3 regions of the Sporosarcina sp. FA15 genome follow, and region 3 is predicted to be linked to each of the others. Evidence: riboswitches for the same ligand, from Rfam matches in the RefSeq annotation. Region 3 holds a riboswitch; each other region holds the start of a gene.
The links. A riboswitch is a leader RNA that binds a small molecule or an ion and turns the genes downstream of it on or off. The one in region 3 is predicted to bind lysine.

Region 1 (7,259 bases), 340 kb from region 3:
ATTTAACACGGATGCTAAAGAACTTTTACAAATGGATGCGGCACTTGTCAGGACAGATTCGATTGAAAGCAATGAAAAAGATATTGAAAAAGTAAATGATCTAATCAAAATAGGAAAGCAGGCAATGGAGGAACAAGTTTTTTATAATCCTTCTCACTTATCTCAAAATCTATTTGATGTTAGTTCGCTGTCCTCTTTCTTTGGTAGAGCGCTCATTGCGTATTCTCAAGCGGATTGTGCCATGTTTAACGCAGGAATATTTCTAGGTAGTCTCGAAAAGGGGTGGGTGACAAAAGAGGATTTACATTCACTTCTACCTCATCCAATCAATTTATGTCTCATTACACTCGATGGATCAGAATTGAAAGAAGTCTATGAGCTGTCATTAACGAAAGAGTGGCCGCAAATTGAAATCAAAGGACTTGGTTTCCGTGGCTCGTTAATGGGTGCGATGATTCATGAAAGACTTTATAAAAATAGAAATGATCAGCTTTTTGCGGGCAATCGGGAGGTTGTATCAGGTCAAAAATATACACTTGCAACACTGGATATGTTTACTTTCGGTTTTTTCTTTCCATCGCTTAAACATGCAGAAATAGAGTACTATATGCCTGAATTAATCAGGGATGTGCTTGGTTGGTACGGAACCACACTAATTAAAGAATGAACGACTACCTTCCTGCATAACGTATAGTAGGAGGAGTCGTCTTGAGATTTCACGGCCAAGTTACTAGAAAATCCAGGAAGAAAAAACGCAAATTGTTACCCCTTCTTATTCCTGCAATTCTTATCGCAATTGCCCTTTTTATTTACATTATTAATGCAAGGCTTGCCCCAATTTATATTCAATATGCAGAGGTACAGACAGAAAAAATCGCGGCCCATGTTATCAATAAAGCCATCAATTCCAGGACTGCCAATGTACTTGATGTCAATGATATCATTGTAAACGTCCCGAACGATTCTAAAGGGATGGTGAAATTCAACACTGAAATCATCAACAGAGTATTAGCGGAGACACATGGTCTTGTCGAGTCCCATCTTCAACAGGCTGAAGCGGGCAATCTAGCTTTATTACCAACAGATGAGATAGAATTTGATTCGCAAGCAATGAAACGTGAAGAGGGAATTGTCTTTTTTGTCCCTCTTGCTCAAGCGGCAAATATTCCACTACTAGGGAACTTAGGGCCTAAAATACCGATTCGTTTTCATGTCATTGGTCAAGTACAAGCGACTATAGATACAAAAATTAGTGAATTTGGTATTAACAATGCCGTTGTTGAAGTGAATATATTATTAACAGTAAATGTCCAAATCATTGTCCCACTTGCAACAAAGCAAAGTGTAGTGACACAGAAGATTCCGGTAGCTATGGGACTAATTCAATCAACAGTACCTCAAATCTATACGACTGGTGGTGGGGATCCGCCATCGGTCGAAGTTCCAGCCCCTCCCGCGATAGAGGAATGAAAAGGGACTTGAAAATGGTGTGGATAACTGATAGGCTAGTAGAGGATTGAAATATCGATTGGGTAGAGGCTGCATTGCTTATTAGTCACACACGCGAGATTGACACCGATGACCGTGTGTAAAAGGAAGCTTTGCCGAAGTTTGGTAAGATCGTCGGGATCTATCAGGCTGGGGTTATTCCGAATAGGGATAACACTGTCATACATTTTTGAACATGTATGATGAGCTACAAGTCGTGAGTTAGATAAGCAGTATTAGTTATCCAACAAACGAAACGTAGATAAAGCCGGCTCCTGATGCACTCTGCTGAGTGTAATTAGTAGCCGTTTTTTTATTCCCCCTATACAGGGCCTCAACCCGACTAAATGGAGGAATAGTAGATGATAGGAACATGGGTATCAATTTTACCACCACTAATCGCAATTATTATGGTGTTTGCAACTAAACGGGTGCTGTTGTCGCTCGGAGCAGGAATAGTCTCAGGTGCTCTGCTGGCGGCGTCGTTCGGACCTGTTGAATCATTAAAAAATTTATTGGAGTCAGTTAAGGCTACATTTTGGGATGGTGGACTGAATACAGGGAACATTTACATTATCCTTTTCATCCTTCTATTAGGGGTTATCACTGCATTTGTTAGTTTATCCGGTGGAAGCAGGGCATTTGCAGAATGGGCAGTGCGGCACATCAAAACAAAACGTGGTGCAAAACTGCTCACAGTATTTCTCGGTATAGCTATTTTTGTGGATGACTATTTCAATGCATTGGCAGTTGGCCAAATTGCTCGTCCGATTACAGATCAGCATCGAGTTTCAAGAGCAAAACTAGCTTATTTCATCGATTCAACCTCAGCACCGATTTGTGTCATTTCACCAATTTCAAGTTGGGGTGCCTTTTTAATAGGCCAACTTGCACTTATATTTGGTGGTGCTGCAGCGATTAGCTATTCACCACTATCTGCCTTCATTATGATGGCGCCTATGAATTTTTACGTTATTGCAACACTTGCAATGGTGTTTTTCCTTGCGTGGACCAATTTCGATCTATTCGAAATGAAGAAACATGAACAACTTGCTACAGAAACAGGTCAATTATTTGATCCTGCTAAAACAATTCCAGGTCAGTTAAAAGAAGACTTCCCAGTACACGCACATGGCCGCGTTCGGGATTTAGTCGCACCAATCGTCACACTTGTTGCAGTGACATTTGCGGTTATGATTTGGACAGGTTATTTAGCCGGCGGATCAATGAGCCTTTTGTCAATTTTTGAAAATACGGATGTCTCTCTTGCATTACTGTCGGGTGGAATTATCGCCACGCTAATAGCGGTAGTATTATATATGCAACAGATGAAAAATAATGAAACGGCAAGCTATTCTCTTATTGGCAGTGCCTTTATAAATGGATTGAAAGCAATGATGCCACCTGTGCTGATTCTTATTTTTGCATGGTCATTATCATTCCTGATAGGAAAATTGGAAACAGGCTTATATTTATCAGAGCTTGTGTTGAAATCGAATATATCGGTTTCATTCCTGCCGGTCATCATGTTTATCCTTGCTTGTATTATGGCCTTTTCGACAGGTAGCTCATGGGGGTCATTTGGTATTCTTATGCCGATTGCAGGAACCATAATGATTGACGCGGCACCGGAAATGTTACTGCCAGCACTTGCAGCAGTACTTGCGGGAGCAGTTTTCGGCGATCATGCTTCACCGATTTCTGACACAACGATTCTATCTTCTACAGGTGCAGGCTGTAACCATATAGATCACGTTGCGACACAGTTTCCTTATGCATTAATCTGTGCATTGGTGGCCACAATGGGCTATATCATCTTAGGTATCACAGGCTCCATATGGATAGGTCTAGTTGGTGTTATTGTTATTCTTGTAGTATTGTTTTCTGTTTGGACGATGAAAGCTAAAAAAGAGGCAACACAGCTGTCTTTATAATAGTAAATGATTGGAAGCGGTGAACTTTTTACCGCTTCTTTATTATGTTTAAAATAGTTTTCTAACAAAAAAATGTTTTGACAATAGTCAGATAGGTATATATACTAGGCGTTAAGACTAAAGTAATCAGAAAATGGTGAACTTCCATTCAATGATTAGTTAAAAGTATTAGGAAAGGATGATATTGTATAACTGATCTTTCTATTAACTGTTAGACTTATTCGAAGAAATTAAACTTCGAAAGATGAGAACTGAAAACTCTCTATAGACCGAATAGAAAGTTTGTTTTACAATAAGCATGTAAGCGGAAACAAAATGATATCTTTCGGAATGCTAAATCGTTTGTCGTACTAGTTCGATTTAAATTGTCGGAAGTATCAATCAAAAGGGGGATTTTATATGAAATTGAAAAAGTTTGCAAGTGTATTTGCCGCTTCCGCTCTAGCAGTCGGATTGTTGGCAGGGTGTGGTGCAGGGGACAAAGCTGAGGAAGAAAGCACAGGTGGATCTAAGGGCGGCGATACGATTAAAATCGGAGTCAACCTTGAATTATCAGGTGCTGTTGCCTCTTACGGTACTTCCGAACTATCGGGAATTGAACTTGCAGTTGAAGAAATTAACGCTGCAGGCGGTATTGATGGCAAGGAAATTGAACTTGTCAAAGTCGATAATAAGTCTGAGCCTGCCGAAGCAACGAGTGCAGCGCTTAAATTGATCACTCAGGATAAAGTAATTGCAATCATCGGAGCAGCTACAAGTGGTGCTACTGTTGCACAGGCTGAAATCGCTAATGGCAACAAAACTCCACTTATCAGCCCATCTGGGACAAGCCCGAACGTAACAGTTAAAGATAACGGGGACGTTAATGAATTCGTATTCCGTACGTCATTTATTGACCCATTCCAAGGAACGGTTGCAGCAAACTTTGCAGCGAATGATCTTGGTGTTAAAAACGTAGCGATTTTCTCTGATAATGCAAGCGATTATTCAAAAGGTCTTGCATCATCGTTCAAAAAAGATTTTGAAGCTGCAGGTGGTAAAATTGTTGCTGAAGAATCTTACGTAGGTAAAGATTCTGATTTCCGTTCAACTCTTACACGCATTAAAGCAGCAAATCCTGAATTCATTTTCATCCCTGGATACTATGAAGAAGTAGGATTGATTGTTAAACAGGCTCGTGAAATGGGTATCACTGTTCCACTTATGGGAGCAGATGGTTGGGATTCTCCAATTCTACTTGAACTTGCCGGTGCAGAAGCATTGAATAACACATTTACAACAAATCACTATTCATCTGAAGATCCAGACGGTATCATTCAAGAATTCAACAAAAAGTTCAATGACAAATATAGTAAATCACCTGACGCATTTAATGCCCTTGGTTATGACACGGTTTATCTATTAGCTGATGCTATTAAACGTGCAGGCGGTCCAGATTCTGTGAAGATTAAAGATGCTCTAGCTGAAACAAAAGATCTTGAGCTTGTAACTGGCTTGTATTCGGTTGATGAAAACCATCACCCTGTCAAATCGGCTACTATTCTTGAATACAAAGACGGCGAACAAGTCTTCAATACAAAAGTTAATCCTTAAATCAATCACGCAACTAATAGAAGTGGTAAACTTCTGCTGAATGAAGTTAAAACTGTAGGAATGGAGGGAGGATGTCCTCCCCTCATTCCTTTTTTAAGCCTTATTTTAAAGCTGGAAAAGGAGTGAAAAGTTAATGGAATGGTTACAACAGCTAATAAACGGTATTTCACTCGGCAGTATTTATGCGTTAATTGCACTAGGCTATACAATGGTTTATGGAATTATCAAACTCATAAACTTCGCACATGGTGAAATCTTTATGATTGGTGCATTTATTGGGTATTACTCCATCGCGGGTTGGGGTCTTGGATTCATCCCTGCCCTACTATTATCAATGGCTTCCTGCGCAGTTATTGGCGTTCTTATCGAACGAATAGCCTACAAAAGATTACGAAATGCGACAAGAATCGCGGCGTTGATTACTGCAATTGGGGTGTCACTTCTTATTCAAAATGGTGTCATTTATATGCGTGGTGCGCAACCTAATGCGTATCCAGAAGTACTACGCAATAAATCATTTGATTTTTTCGGTGCTCAAATAAGCAGTCAGTCAATCCTAATTCTTTCTGTTTCTGTCACATTGATGATCATTCTTCAATTTGTTGTACATAAAACGAAAATCGGAAAAGCGATGCGAGCTGTTTCCTATGATGCTGAAGCAGCTAAGCTGATGGGAATTAATGTTGACAACACAATCTCGGCTACGTTTGCGATTGGATCAGCTTTGGCTGGTGCAGCGGGCGTTATTTTCGGTATTTATTATACAAAGATTGACCCGTTAATGGGTATTATTCCTGGTTTGAAAGCATTCGTCGCAGCTGTCCTTGGTGGAATTGGAATTATTCCCGGAGCCATGGCTGGAGGTCTTGTGCTTGGAGTAGTAGAAACATTTGTCAGTGCGCTTGGTTTCTCTCTTTGGAGAGATGCTGCGGCATTCGTCATTTTGATTTTAATACTCATCTTCAAACCGTCGGGACTCTTTGGTAAAAATACACGTGAGAAAGTGTAGGTGAAACAATATCATGAAAAAGTCAAAACAGTTTTGGTCATTTATTGCTTCATCTCTAATCGTTTATACGGTTATTCAAGTGCTCATAAGTGTAGGTATATTAAATGATTTTCATTCTAATACATTAATCTTTATGGCAATTAATATTATGTTGGCCGTCAGTTTGCACTTAGTAATTGGTGTTACAGGACAGTTTTCACTTGGTCATGCAGGATTCCTAGCAGTGGGAGCCTATATTTCGGCAATCGTGACGATGAAATTCCAACTGCCATTTCCAGTTGCAATTTTAGCGGCAGGGGTTATTGCTACAATTGCAGGGCTAATCATTGGGATTCCAAGTTTACGGCTACGCGGCGATTATCTAGCAATTGCTACACTTGGATTTGCGGAAATCATTCGTATTGTTTTCTTGAATATTGAATATGTAGGTGGAGCGGCAGGGATGCAAGTGACGCATTTAACTACATGGACCTCTGCGTTTATCTGTCTTTTCGTTACAATAGTAGTTATCGTCAATTTTACAAATTCAAGGCATGGTCGCGCGTGTATTTCAGTTCGAGAGAATGAAATTGCGTCGGACGCTATGGGCATCAATACAACGTATTACAAAGTTTTAGCTTTTGCAATTGGTTCTTTCTTTGCGGGAGTTGCTGGGGCTTTGTATGCACATAACTTTTACATTATTCAACCTGCTAACTTTGGATTCTTAAAGTCAATCGATATTTTGATCTATGTTGTGTTGGGTGGTTTAGGAAGTTTGTCAGGAGCAATTGTTGCAACAATATTATTAACAATCGTTTCCACATTCTTACAAAGTTATCCTGAAACACGCATGATTATCTATAGTCTAGTACTTATCATTGTTATGCTTTATCGTCCAAAAGGCTTAATGGGCACAATGGAAATAACGGATTACTTCAAGTTATGGAGAGGTTCGAAAGGAGGCAGCCAGCATGACAAGTGAACCGTTACTGAGAGTGACAGATGTAGGTATACAGTTTGGCGGGCTGAAGGCAGTTTCGAATTTCAATATGGAAATCAATCAAGGTGAACTTATTGGGCTCATTGGTCCAAATGGAGCGGGTAAGACAACGAGTTTCAACTTATTGACAGGTGTTTATAAGCCTACGGAAGGCGATATTTTATTCAAAGGGAAACGTATTAATGGTATGGCTCCTTATCAGGTAACACGCAGGGGAATTAGTCGGACATTCCAAAATATTAGGTTGTTCAAT
Region 2 (7,259 bases), 1.0 Mb from region 3:
GTTGTCGGGGTATTGCTCGGGGATGCTGTTCAGTCACTTGCAGAAGAAATGATTCATTACGGAGCAGACCGTGTCGTTACTGTGGAACATCCACATTTGAAACTATATACTTCTGACGCATTCAGCCAAGCGTTTATGGCGGTTTACGAACAAGAGAAACCGGAAGCTATTGTGTTCGGTCACACAGCTTTAGGGAAAGATTTGTCACCTAAGATTGCTAGTAAACTAGCATCAGGTTTAATCTCTGATGTAACTACTATTGAAGGCGAGGGCGATGCTGCGGTATTCATCCGTCCAATCTTCTCTGGTAAAGCATTTGAAAAAGTGAAGAACAAAGACGGACTTCTATTCATCACAGTACGTCCGAATAACATTGCGCCTTTAGAGCACGACGCAGGCAGAACAGGCGACGTAGCTGCACTATCTGTTGATGTTACCAATCTTCGTACAATCATTTCAGAAGTTATTCGTAAATCGACAGAGGGTGTCGATCTTTCAGAAGCGAAAGTTGTTGTTGCAGGGGGCCGTGGCGTGAAAAGTGCGGAAGGCTTCGAACCATTGCAAGAACTTGCGACACTTTTAGGTGGAGCAATCGGTGCATCTCGTGGAGCGTGTGACGCGGATTACTGTGACTATTCTCTACAAATCGGGCAAACTGGTAAAGTTGTTACACCGGACTTGTACATTGCTGCAGGTATTTCGGGGGCAATCCAACATATGGCAGGAATGTCTAACTCGAAAGTAATCGTGGCAATCAATAAAGATTCAGAAGCGAATATTTTCAAAGTAGCAGACTATGGAATTGTTGGTGACCTTTTCGAGGTTATTCCGATGATGATTGAAGAAATTAAAAAAATTAAGACAAACTAATTTAAAGTGAAGCTCCCTCAATAGTGGGGAGCTTCTTTCAATAACTAAGCATATATTTAGCCCGTCATATAGCTGCATGCTATAATACAGACATAGGTTATCTATTAAGAGGAGGAAAATTTATTATGGCTATTATTCACGCGACTGATCAGAATTTTGACGAAAATATTAAAGAAGGACTTGTCCTTGTTGACTTTTGGGCACCTTGGTGTGGACCTTGTAAAATGATCGCTCCAGTTCTTGAAGAATTAAACGGCGAAATCGAAGGTAAAGCGAACATTGTTAAAGTTGACGTTGATGACAACCAAGAAACAGCTGGTAAATATGGTATCATGTCAATCCCTACTTTGGTTCTTTTCAAAGATGGAGAAATTGTTGACAAAGTTGTCGGCTTTAAACCAAAAGAAGCACTTGCTGAATTGATTGCAAAACACGCTTAATTAGTAACTTAATTTAGCAGAAGTTCAAAATCTGGGCGAAATATTTTTTGCGATGAAAGCGAAGCGGCAGTCGCAAATAGCCGAGATGTATTTGATAGAATAACCGGGTCCTTCATTGGCACCCGGTTTTTTGGTAGGTGAATTAGATGAATGAGTTAATCGCAGAAAAGTTGGCCATATTACCGGAGTTGCCAGGCTGTTATTTGATGAAAGATAGGCAAGGGACAATCATTTATGTGGGAAAAGCGAAAGTGTTGAAAAATCGGGTTCGTAGTTATTTTACGGGTAGCCATGATGCTAAAACACAGCGACTTGTTGGAGAAATCATAGACTTTGAATATATTGTCACTTCAACCAACCTGGAAGCGCTTGTCCTCGAGTTGAACCTTATCAAACAGTATGATCCGAAATATAATATCATGTTAAAAGATGATAAGACCTATCCATACTTAAAATTAACGGCAGAGCGTCATCCGAAACTAATCATTACGAGACAAGTGAAAAAAGACAAAGGGAAATACTTCGGTCCGTATCCTCATGCTTTTGCCGCCGGTGAAACGAAAAAGTTGCTTGACCGGCTCTATCCTTATCGAAAATGTCATACGATGCCTGATCGGGTCTGTTTGTATTACCATCTTGGCCAGTGCCTCGCCCCTTGTGTCAATGAAGTGGAATTGGAAACGTACAAGGAAATGGTTGATGATATTACCCGCTTTTTGAATGGCGGCTATAAAAGTGTGAAAAAAGAATTGACGGAAAAAATGGCTGCAGCTGCGGAGAATTTGGAGTTTGAGCGCGCGAAAGAATACCGCGATCAGATTGTTAATATTGAAGCGATTATGGAAAAACAGGCGATGACGATGAGTGATTTCACTGATCGTGATGTCTTCGGATTTGCTGTGGACAATGGATGGATGTGTGTTCAAGTCTTTTTCGTCCGTCAGGGAAAGCTAATTGAACGGGATGTATCGCTATTCCCGGTTTATCAAGAACCGGAAGAAGAACTGCTAACGTTCATCGGACAATTTTACGGTAAGTCCCAACATTTAATCCCGAAAGAAATCTTGTTGCCTCAGGGAATGGATAGTGAAATCGTCCGTCAACTTCTAGATGTCAATGTCTTCATTCCGCAGCGCGGTAAAAAGAAAGATCTCGTCCATCTAGCCATCAAGAATGCCGAGATATCATTGAAAGAAAAGTTCCAACTTATTGAACGACAAGAACTTCGTACAATTGGCGCATGTGAAGAACTTGGCAAGGCGATGAATATCACCATACCGTACCGTATTGAGGCATTTGATAATTCACATATGTACGGTTCAGATGCCGTCTCTGCAATGGTGTCATTCCTTGATGGGAAACCGAACCGTAAAGACTACCGAAAGTATAAGACGAAGACTGCAGCTGCACACGATGACTACGCGGCGATGCGTGAGGTTGTAAGGCGGCGTTATATCCGTGTGCTAAAGGATGATTTGCCATTACCTGACCTAATCGTTATAGATGGTGGTAAAGGTCATATGGAAGCGGCCAGGGAAATCATTGAAGATGAGTTGAACTTGTCGATTCCAATTGCTGGACTTGCGAAGGACGATAAACACCAGACGGCGCAACTTCTCTATGGCAATCCGATTGAAATGATCCCGCTAAAGAGAACGAGTGAAGCGTTTTACTTGTTACAGCGAATTCAAGACGAGGTGCACAGGTTTGCAATTACTTTCCACAGGCAACGGCGCGAAACTAATTCATTGACATCAGCGCTCGATGGATTACCAGGCGTCGGACCGAAACGGAAAACATTATTACTTAAACACTTTGAATCTATGAAAAAGATTCGTGAAGCATCCGTTGAAGAGCTGCAACAAGCGGGCTTGCCGAAGGTGGTTGCGGAATCAGTGGAAACGTATTTCCGTGAAGAGGCATTGCGAGAAGAGAAGTAATGTGATAGAGTGAACGCACTGAGTTTTTTCACTAAAAAATTGCATATGTAGTGAAGATAGAGGTGCGGATACCAATAGTAAATCTCCGGAAGGCGGCAGCCTGATGAACGGGATTGAAAGGAGTATTCGCCGAAGCGGACCAATCGGCTGTCACGATTGTCCTGCTGGATTTCCATTGAATAAATGGAAGTCTGTCAGGTATAAAAATACCTGGAGAGCTATCTGAACGGGGCGGCTCTTCGGCGAGCGCTCCAATCGGACCGGCTCTCATACTTATGAGGGCCGTTTTTGCGTTCAGGGGGAAATTGGAGGGAATAATTATGGAACGAATTGTAATGAAATTTGGTGGCACATCAGTTGCGAACCCCGAGAGGATTGCACGCGCTGCAAAGCTTGTACAAGGTGAAGTAAGTCGGGGGAATCAAGTTGCGGTTATCGTCTCTGCAATGGGGAAAACAACGGATGATCTTCTAAAGCTCGCCGTGGAAGTTAATCCGAAAGCGGGCCGCCGCGAACTTGATATGCTACTTGCGACAGGTGAGCAAGTAACAGCATCCCTTTTAGCGATGGCAATTGCGGCACAAGGTTTGGAGGCTCGCTCATATACAGGGTGGCAAGCGGGTGTAACGACAGAGTCAGTTCACGGCAATGCGCGAATCGAGCAAGTCCATGCAGATAAGGTTGTATCGACGCTTGAATCGGGTGCTGTTGCAGTGATTACCGGCTTTCAAGGTGCTGACAGCTCAGGTGAGTTGACAACACTTGGTCGCGGGGGATCTGATACAAGTGCTGTGGCGATTGCGATTGCAATAGATGCAGCTATCTGTGATATTTACACAGATGTTGAAGGGGTATTTACGACAGATCCAAGATTAATTGGACAAGCGAAGAAACTTGAGGAAATATCATATGATGAAATGCTTGAAATCGCCAATTTAGGAGCAGGAGTACTTCACCCAAGAGCGGTTGAGTTTGCCAAGAACCATCAAATGCCGCTTCGGGTCAGACCTGCACATATGGAAGGTGAAGGAACGATTATCAAGGAGGAAATTGATTTGGAAAACAATTTAATTGTTCGGGGCATCGCCTTTGAAAGAGATATCATTCGGATTACAGTTATGTATGACGTTCCATACAATAGCTCGCTTGCGAATATATTCACTGCACTTGCGGATCACCATGTTAACGTCGATATTATCGTCCAGACAATTATGGAAGGCGTACAGCCGTCTGTGTCATTTTCCATTAAGAAAGAGGATTTTGCAGAAGCTATTAATGTTTTGGAGACGGAAAAAGAAGCTCTTGGTTACAACAGAGCCGACTTTGAAGTGGGTCTTGCGAAAGTTTCAATCGTTGGAAGTGGAATGGTATCCAACCCAGGAGTCGCTGCTCAAATGTTTGAGATACTCCGTAGTGCTTCAGTTCCTGTGAAAATGGTTAGTACGTCTGAAATCAAGGTATCCGTTGTCATTCCAGAATCCGATATGGAAATAGCGGTAGCGGCGCTTCATAAACAATTCGGGTTAGACAACGACTGAAATAATTTTTTTGTCTATTGGTTAACCATTTTATTGCAAGTGCCTGAAGACAAAGGGCACTCTATCACTTTTAATAAAGCCTTCCTTGCAAATTTTAGCTAAGACTATACAAGTTACAGTGCAATTCCATATAGAAAGTGACACTTCCTTAAAATCAAAAAGGGAATGCTATATAGATGGATTCAGCAGCCAAAATTCCATCTTTGGCTGCTCTATTATGGATTGGAAAGTGCTTATTCATTCGTTCCCAAAAACCCCTCATGCGATTAACGAGAAAACTGCGAGAGGTGCAACCCAACGGTAACTATACATAGGGTGTTTCATCATGAAAATAAGCAGTAATTTACTGGTTATTTTTAGTTATATATGTTGACATAAAGAAACCTCTGAACAACGCACGGCGCATGGAGATGCCTTCGCTGGAGATCATATAGAATCAATAGTTCAACATATATAGATTAGTTGTATGAAAAAGAAGATGCGCCCGATTTAAAGGATGCATCTTCTTTTTCATGCCTCAACTTTCGTTTTTAAGTCCCATTTGACTTGGAAATGGATGAGACCATCCTTTGCGTTAAATTCTCCGTAGCACTCAGTGAGCAGTCCACTAAATTTCTGGTACTGTTGTGCAATGAAACCGGCTTCAAGTTGGCAAGATCTGTTTTGGGCATTTGTAGCGAAATCATTTTTTAAAGAATAAAAAGCCTCGTCTTTCAACGTCTTTTCAAGATGAAGTGGTCCCCATCCGGCTTCTTGAAAGAACTCAGGAAGTTCATCAATACCAAAAATCGGGAATTTTCGAGCTACTTCTTTTCCGGCCCAATAAAGGATTTCATCTTCATGTTTCCCGAGGATACTTGGCAACACGTGATCTCGTAAAATTTCATAGCCAAAACGGGTTGGTGAATCATATGTAGTATTTTCCAATCGAATATGCAACCCTTTCGGTTAAATGATAGCGTTAATGAATCCAAGAGAATAATAATATATTAAATTCGGGCGTGTCGAAAAGCCCACATCGTCTTGACCTCTTCAAAACTGAGGAGTACAATGGTTATGTCATAATATTGTACCACGAAGAGGTACGTCGTCAACGGTCGCTTCATGTCGAAATGATGACAGAGGCGCACTGAAGGACTCAGTTAATAAAGGAGGGTAAAAGACTTGTCGAGAGAATCAGATTTTTATTTGCGTCGTCTTCATTCACTGCTCGGAATCATTCCAGTGGGGCTTTTTGTTGCCCAACACTTAGTGATTAACCATTTTGCCACACGCGGTCCAGAGGCATTCAACACTGCATCCAATTTCATGGGTAACTTACCGTTCGTATTGTTTCTTGAATGGTTCATCATCTACATCCCACTTATGTTCCATGCGTTCTATGGTGTGTACATAGCTTTCACAGCGAAAAATAACGTAAAGCGTTACGGGACTTTCCGGAACTGGATGTTTATGCTACAACGTATTACGGGAGTATTCCTAGTCGTGTTCATCGCATGGCACATCTTCCAAACAAGAGTTCAAAAAGCATTGGGAGATGAAGTTGATTACGATATGATGGCTGACATCTTATCGAGTCCATTCATGCTTGCGTTCTACATTGCAGGTGTCCTTGCAGCTACATTCCACTTGGCGAACGGCGTTTGGTCATTCCTAGTAAGCTGGGGAATTACACAATCTCCACGTTCACAAACCATCGTTACGTATATCTCGATGGCAATATTCCTAGTGCTTTCTGTAATCGGTATACAAGCACTACTTGCATTTGTTTAATTTGAATCAGCAGAAATCCCTGCTGATTCAAATTTGGACGCAATTACGCCGAGGCGTAATTGAATAACAACTTAACTAAATGACTACGAGATCACCTATAATTTGAGGAGTGAAACAATAATGGCAAAAAGCAGATTGATTGTCGTCGGCGGTGGACTAGCCGGCCTGATGGCAACTATCAAAGCCGCTGAAGAAGGTACGCCGGTTGACTTGTTCTCCATTGTTCCGGTTAAACGTTCCCACTCTGTATGTGCACAAGGCGGCATTAATGGTGCAGTAAATACAAAAGGGGAAGGCGACTCACCTGACATTCATTTCGATGACTCTGTATACGGCGGAGACTTCCTTGCGAATCAACCACCAGTTAAGGCAATGACGGATGCAGCACCAGGAATCATTAGTCTATTGGACCGGATGGGCGTTATGTTCAACCGTACGCCAGAAGGATTGTTGGATTTCCGACGTTTCGGAGGTACAATGCATCACCGTACGGCTTTCGCTGGTGCGACGACAGGACAGCAGCTCCTTTACGCATTAGACGAGCAAGTTCGAAGTCATGAAGTTGCTGGACTTGTGACGAAATACGAACACTGGGAATTCCTTGGTGTTATTCTTGATGAAGAAGGCGTTTGTCGCGGTATTAAAGCGCAAAACATGAAAACGATGGAGATTCAAGCCTTTAAAGGTGATGCAGTCAT
Region 3 (7,259 bases):
AAATTGGTTCATCTGCGGGTATTACCAACGCAATCAGTGGCGTGTCTGAAATCGGTATGTCTTCACGAGATTTAAAGGAAGAAGAAATAGCGAGTGGATTGAATGAAGTCGTTATTGCTTATGATGGAATTGTAGTAGTGACTCATCCAACTAACAAAATAAAAGATCTTACGATGGAGCAAGTAAAGAAGATTTTTACTGGAGTTGTGACGAACTGGAAAGAATTTGGTGGAGATGATATGGAGATCGTTGTTGTCTCTCGCGAGGATGGTTCAGGTTCACGTGATGCTTTCCAAGAAATTGTCGATTACAGTTCTGGCGAATTAATAAGAAATGCAATTATTGCAAGTGGTAACGGTAATATAAAAACAACAGTAGGGAACAATAAACATGCAGTGGGCTTTATCTCATTTGAATATATCGATGACTCCATTTCGACAATCGACATTAATGGCGTAGCAGCAAATGCAGAAAATGTTCTAAAAGAACAATACAGTTTGTCTAGACCATTCTTATTTCTATATAAAGAAGGTCAATTAACAGAGGATGGCCAACGATTTATAGATTTCATCTTAAGTGAAGATGGACAACTCATTGCAGCTGAAGCAGGAGCCATTCCTATAAAATAAAAAGATTCTTAAAGAAAAACAGAACCATAATTTTGAGTGTGATTTTGGAGGAATAAAGTGTGTCTATCCCAACAACTAACGAGCAGGCCGTAGCAATCGGTAAAGCAAATAAAAGGAAGTATTTGTTAGAGAAGGTGTCTTCAAGAATTTTCTTGATTTGCGCACTTCTTTCAGTTATCACTTTATTGTTAATCATTGGATTTGTATTTTATAAAGGAGCTCATCCCTTTGTAGCAGGTGGCTATAGCTTTATAGATTTTATTTTTGGTACTGATTGGGTACCGAGTGAAGATAAATTCGGTATATTCCCAATGATTGTTGCATCAATTTATGCAACAGTTGGAGCATTAATTATTGGGGTTCCTATCGGTTTATTTACAGCAATTTTCTTGGCGGAAATTGCCTCTAAAAAGGTAGCTAGAATTATTTCACCGGCCATTCAATTGCTAGCTGGTATCCCATCTGTATTATACGGTGTATTTGGACTTGCGATCATTGTTCCATTTTTACAGGATACGTTCGGTTTAGTGAAAGGACAAAGTTTACTAGCTGTTATTCTTGTGTTAGCAATCATGATGTTACCCACAATTGTGACTGTAGCAGAGACGGCGATTCGTGCGGTCCCTCATACATATCGTGAAGGATCATTAGCACTTGGCGTATCTCATATTGGGACAATTTTTAAAGTCATTGTACCAGCAGCTAAGTCAGGAATTATGACGGCAATCGTATTAGGTTTAGGTAGGGCCATTGGGGAAACGATGGCAGTTATCTTAGTAGCTGGTAATAGTTTAATCGTCCCTACGAGCCTTACAGATAGTGTTCGTCCACTGACGACAAATGTTGCTTTAGAAATGGGTTATGCATTCGGTACACATCAAGAAATGTTGTTTGCAACGGGAATTGTTTTATTCTCATTTATATTAATTTTGAATTTTGTATTAGCCAGAATCAGTGCGAAGGGTGGCAACTAAGATGAGGCAATTTAAAGATAACTTGTTACGTGGACTTTTATGGTTCTCGGCTTTCTTATCGGTTGCTGTCCTCGTTATGATTGTGGGGTTCATCTTTTATAAAGGATTTCGTTTAATCAGCTTCGATTTCATCTTTGGCGATTATTCACCAACTGGAGGCGGCGGTATTTGGCCAATGATTGTAACAACGGTCTACACAATTGTTATTTCATTGATCATCGCAACACCCATTGGGATATTAGCGGCCGTTTACTTGCAAGAATACGCGAAACAAGGGCGTTTGGTAAGAATCATACGTTTTGCAACAGAAAGTTTGACAGGAATCCCCTCGATTATTTACGGTTTGTTTGGGGCAGTATTCTTTGTAACAACCTTAAAGTTAGGTATGTCCATTATTGCTGCTTCATTAACATTAACGATTATTGTTTTGCCTGTCATCATCCGAACAACAGAAGAAGCATTGAAAACAGTACCGGCTTCCTATCGTGAAGGTTCGTTAGCACTTGGGACAACGAAGCTACAAACCTTATATAAGGTGATTTTACCTAATGCCATGCCGGGGATTTTATCGGGTATCATCCTCTCTGTTGGACGAATTGTTGGCGAGTCAGCTGCTATTTTCTTAACAGCCGGAACTGTTGCTGCCATGCCAAATGGAATCTTTTCATCGGCTCGAACGTTAACGGTTCATTCCTATTTAGTCACACAAGAATCGGGAGACATTGAACTTGCTGCAGCAGTGGGGATCGTCTTAATCGTTCTCATTTTGATCATCAACCTTTCAGCAACCTACATATCAAAAAAGTTAAACAAAGGAACCAACAAATAAGGAGTGCTTATCAATGAGTACAGCAGTAATGGAACCAGCAATCACACAAAATCAAGTAGGAAAGGTATTTGCGCATATGGAGCAACATAAAGTAGGTACATCGAAAATTAATGTAACGGATTTGAATTTATTCTATGGTGAGAAACAAGCGCTGTTCGGCGTCGATCTTGCTATTCGTGCAAATGAGGTTACTGCTTTAATCGGTCCTTCAGGTTGTGGCAAATCCACTTTTTTACGAACATTAAACCGAATGAATGATTTAATTGATGGTGTGAAAATTACAGGTGAAGTTGTCATTGATCATGAAAAAATTTATAATTCAAGTGATGTAATTAAATTACGCACAAAAGTGGGAATGGTATTTCAAAAACCAAATTTATTCCCAATGAGCATTTACGATAATGTTGCCTATGGTCCAAAGGGGCAAGGCATAAAAAATAAAAAAGAATTAAATCGAATTGTGGAAGAAAGTTTACGCGGAGCCGCGATTTGGGAAGAGGTAAAAGACCGTCTTAAAACATCAGCACTAGGTTTGTCTGGTGGTCAGCAACAACGTGTTTGCATTGCACGTGCCATTGCGATGAAACCAGATGTTATATTAATGGATGAGCCTACTTCCGCACTAGATCCAATTTCTACGTTAAAAGTCGAAGAACTAATCACGAAATTGAAAAAAGATTATACGATTGTTATTGTTACTCATAACATGCAACAAGCTGCACGAATCTCTGATAAAACAGCATTTTTCTTAAATGGAGAAGTTGTTGAATACGATGATACAGATAATATTTTCTCTACGCCAAAAGATCAAAGAACCGAAGATTATGTCACAGGTCGATTCGGATAACAGGGGGTAACAAAGGATCATGCGTGAAAACTTCGAGAAAAATTTAGAGGAATTAAAAAGTAAAATCACCGAAATGGGTGAACTATCAATTATTGCCTTAGAAAAATCAGTTAAAGCCTTGAAAATACAAGATGTTGAAATTGCTATAAAAACCATGGAGGGAGATACAGCAATAGATAAACTTGAAGTGGAAATTAACCAGTTTGCAATCTGGATTATGGCAAAAGAAGCGCCTATTTCAAGGGATTTACGCGAAATTATTGGTGTACTTAAAATTTCGTCTGAAATTGAACGGATTGCGGATTTTGCCGTAAATATTGCAAAATCAACCATTAAGATTGGTCAAACAACATCTTTACTGGAAATCACACATGTAGAAAAGATGAAAGACATATCAATTGAAATGCTCCGAAAAGCACTCCAATCTTTTTTAGAGGAAAATATGGTACTTGCTAAAGAAGTTGGCGACTTAGAGGATGAAGTGGATCAATGCAGTCGTGAAAACTATAAAAAACTGACTACGTATCTAAGTGAACATCCAGAAGAAACAAATCAGCTTGTCCAATTATTATTTGTAAATCGTTATCTTGAAAGAACAGCAGACCATATCACAAATATCGCTGAAAGCGCAGCATATTTGATTAAAGGTCAAATATATGATTTCAATTCATAAAATAAAAACGGAGGAGAAAAATGAAAAATTTTCTCCTCCGTTTTTATTTAAGGTAGCTCGTAATAAAAATTAAGAGTATTCTATACATAATAAAAAAATAGGGGAGGAAACTAGTATGACAAAGAGAAACAAGGAGTTGTCACTAGAACAACGTGAAGAATTACTCGAAATATTGAAAGCTCGTTTTGAGAAAAACATGAATCGCCATAAAGAACTTGAATGGAGTAAAGTCCAAGCGAAGTTGGAAGCGAATACTGAAAAACTATGGTCGCTTAATGAGTTGGAAATAACCGGTGGTGAACCGGATGTTGTTGGTCATGATAAAAAGTCGGGCGAATATATTTTTTATGACTGTTCAATAGAAAGCCCTAAAGGCCGTAGAAGTGTTTGTTACGACCTAGAAGCGTTGGAGTCAAGAAAAAAGCATAAACCAGAAAATAATGCTCTTGATATGGCTTCCGACATGGGCATTGAGCTTTTAACGGAAGAACAATACCGGGAGTTGCAGGAACTTGGAAAGTTCGATATGAAAACATCGAGTTGGGTGCAAACACCTGCCAATATTAGAAAACTCGGAGGGGCTATCTTTTGTGATTGGCGCTACGACACTGTCTTTGTGTATCACAATGGAGCAGAATCCTACTATGCTGCCAGGGGGTTCCGTGGCTCGCTGAGGGTCTAAATTTTGCACCCACTAAGCTTATAGACGATGAGATAGAGTGAGGGGTGCCAGGTTCTTATTGATTTGTGAATTGTTTTAGAACCTGGTACCTGTCACAATGGTTTATTAAAAAATTACTTTTTCATGGATATTTAGTGCTTGTTGTAGTGAACTTAGTTGTTCATCGTTTAAAGGAATCATAGGTAAGCGGACACCACCGACAGGGATTCCTTTTAAATTCAAAGCTGCTTTTACAGGTGATGGATTTGGAGCAGCAAAAAGTGCTTTCATTATAGGTAGTAGTCTACGATGATCCTTAGCGGCCTCTTGAATATTGCCGCTTTTGAAATGTTCAACCATCGTTTGCATTTCATTTCCTATAACATGGGATGCTACAGAAATAACACCTGTTCCACCAATTGATAACACTGGAATTGTTAAACCATCATCACCGCTATACAATGAAAAATCTTCAGGTGTATGAGTAATAATTTCGACCATCGCATCTAAATCACCGCTTGCCTCTTTAATAGAAACGATATTAGGTATTTTTGAAAGGCGAATGACTGTTTCAGCAGATATGTTGACAACACTGCGTCCGGGAACATTATAAAGTATAATCGGTAAAGATGTGACCTCCGAAATTGTCTTAAAGTGTTGATATAATCCTTCTTGAGATGGGTTGTTATAGTATGGCGCAACGAGCATAATACCATCGACACCTACATCTTCTGCAAGTATTGTTAGTTCAATTGATCCTTTTGTGTTGTTCGAGCCTGTACCAGCAATCACCGGAACTCTGCCATTCACAACGTCCACTGTAAACTTGAATAATTTGACCTTTTCTTCTTCTGTTAACGTCGGAGACTCTCCTGTTGTACCAGATACCACTAAGCCATCTGTTCCATTAGCAATTAAATAATTAATTAAGTTTTTTGTAGCTTGAAAATCAATTTCACCATTTTCATCAAAAGGAGTCACCATAGCAGTTAATACTTGTCCGAAATTCATTATTTCTCCACATCCTATAATTTATTTTAAAAAAATAGAGGAAGAAGGGCAGTTAGTGAATGAACGCAAAAAAGCAACAACAAGGGCTCGTTGTTGCAGTAGAAATAATAAATTATTTCTTTGCATAAGATAGCCCTCCATATAGTTTCCTATATGACAATTCTGTGTTTATTCAACACAGAACCAGCTTCAAGAAAATGAGATTCTCTCCACTTCGGCAAATTCCCCTTTCCACAAATGTCACAGGATCTCATCATCCTCCACGTGTGTACTGATGGTCTTTGCGCCTCTATCCTTACTTCAAAATTTTTGAAATAAGTGAATTTCTAATTAGACAAACCTTACCTCTATTCTAACGCAATTGCAAGGGAAAGGTGCCGAGTTCTAGAAAGGTTCTGAATTTAATGGGGACTTGATATTCTTTTAAATGTTATTTCGTCTGTTGATGACCCATTTATTTGAATAAAGTACTAGTGAGAAGGGCTTGATGACCTTCATTTTCACTGGACTATTTCCGGCACTCTTGCACGTTGTATAATGTGCTTCTTGCTTACTTTTAAGAAAGACTATGCATCTAATCATGTGATGCCTAATAGAAAGTGACACTTCTTTACTATTAAAATAGAGAAAATCATAAAGAAAGTTTCAGCCGCCAAAATTATATCTTTGGCGGATTATATTCAGATAAGAAGTCCCACTATTCTTTCGTCCCAAAAAGCAGTTGTACATGTAGCGCCTGTATTACTCTACGGAGCGTTTGTTGCCAGAATGGTTAATACACACTAAGATGAATGTATCAGGAAGTGAATCGATGGATTGTGGCTAAGAATAGAAAGACAATAGTGGATCAGTTAATAAACAAGGGTTGAGAATAAATGTATAAAGGTGATGCTTGTTATGAAGGTTGAAATTGAAAATGAAATTATAGAATTTAATGTTCAGTATGGAAATAGGAAGAAGCTAGCCATTCAGATAGATTCGTTTGGTTTCATAACTGTTAAAGCTCCAAATGACACAAGTAAAGAAATGATTGTCAGTGCCATTGAGAGCAAAGGGAAAAGGATACTAGAGAAAATACATGAAATTGAAGTAGCTCGAGAAGCCCCTAAGGCAAGAGAGTATCACGCTCAAGGGAAGTTTTTATACCTTGGGAAAGACCGTTTTCTTCATGAGTTAATAGATAGTAGTGAGTTAAATGAAGAGGTACTTAAAAGAAATCTCAAGAAGTTCTATATCGCCAGCTGTAGGACGATTATAGAAGAACGGATAAAAATATATCAAAAACAACTAAAAGTAAAGCCTAAAATCATCGAAATAGTAGAGTCTAGAGCCAAGTGGGGTAGTTGTAGTTCGGATAAAAAGCTAACTTTTAATTATCGTCTAGCTATGGCTCCGGTTGAAGTCATCGATTATGTGATAATCCATGAACTTTGTCATATACTTCATATGAATCATGATCGCTCATTTTGGAGACGTGTCGGAAGTATTATGCCGGATTATAAAGAGAAGGAAGAGTATTTGGCGAGGCATGGGTATTCAATGTCACTTTAATAAACACGTCCACATTTAGAGAAAATGTGGACGTGTTTTTATGTTCAAAAGCTGATACTCTCTTGCCTCCTGAGTGTATCTTTG

Region 1: it holds a riboswitch for lysine, as region 3 does, so the genes downstream of both, ACP8HG_RS21880 (Na+/H+ antiporter NhaC family protein) here and dapA (4-hydroxy-tetrahydrodipicolinate synthase) in region 3, are expected to answer to the same signal.
Region 2: it holds a riboswitch for lysine, as region 3 does, so the genes downstream of both, ACP8HG_RS02975 (aspartate kinase) here and dapA (4-hydroxy-tetrahydrodipicolinate synthase) in region 3, are expected to answer to the same signal.

Annotation. Positions count from the first base shown of each region.
Region 1 is NZ_CP188818.1:4,569,822-4,577,080, forward strand. Features, by position in the region: gene ACP8HG_RS21870 (bifunctional metallophosphatase/5'-nucleotidase) at 1-667, shown strand, start outside; gene yunB (sporulation protein YunB) at 709-1,470, shown strand; lysine riboswitch at 1,526-1,707, shown strand; gene ACP8HG_RS21880 (Na+/H+ antiporter NhaC family protein) at 1,851-3,422, shown strand; gene ACP8HG_RS21885 (ABC transporter substrate-binding protein) at 3,822-5,015, shown strand; gene ACP8HG_RS21890 (branched-chain amino acid ABC transporter permease) at 5,149-6,024, shown strand; gene ACP8HG_RS21895 (branched-chain amino acid ABC transporter permease) at 6,038-6,988, shown strand; gene ACP8HG_RS21900 (ABC transporter ATP-binding protein) at 6,978-7,259, shown strand, end outside.
Region 2 is NZ_CP188818.1:610,859-618,117, forward strand. Features, by position in the region: gene ACP8HG_RS02960 (electron transfer flavoprotein subunit alpha/FixB family protein) at 1-870, shown strand, start outside; gene trxA (thioredoxin) at 996-1,310, shown strand; gene uvrC (excinuclease ABC subunit UvrC) at 1,457-3,250, shown strand; lysine riboswitch at 3,300-3,479, shown strand; gene ACP8HG_RS02975 (aspartate kinase) at 3,571-4,788, shown strand; gene ACP8HG_RS02980 (YslB family protein) at 5,299-5,715, opposite strand; gene ACP8HG_RS02985 (succinate dehydrogenase cytochrome b558 subunit) at 5,953-6,561, shown strand; gene sdhA (succinate dehydrogenase flavoprotein subunit) at 6,682-7,259, shown strand, end outside.
Region 3 is NZ_CP188818.1:4,227,637-4,234,895, forward strand. Features, by position in the region: gene ACP8HG_RS20075 (phosphate ABC transporter substrate-binding protein) at 1-629, shown strand, start outside; gene pstC (phosphate ABC transporter permease subunit PstC) at 689-1,603, shown strand; gene pstA (phosphate ABC transporter permease PstA) at 1,605-2,432, shown strand; gene pstB (phosphate ABC transporter ATP-binding protein PstB) at 2,509-3,279, shown strand; gene phoU (phosphate signaling complex protein PhoU) at 3,299-3,952, shown strand; gene ACP8HG_RS20100 (DUF4256 domain-containing protein) at 4,068-4,634, shown strand; gene dapA (4-hydroxy-tetrahydrodipicolinate synthase) at 4,740-5,624, opposite strand; lysine riboswitch at 5,747-5,924, opposite strand; gene ACP8HG_RS20110 (M48 family metallopeptidase) at 6,522-7,175, shown strand.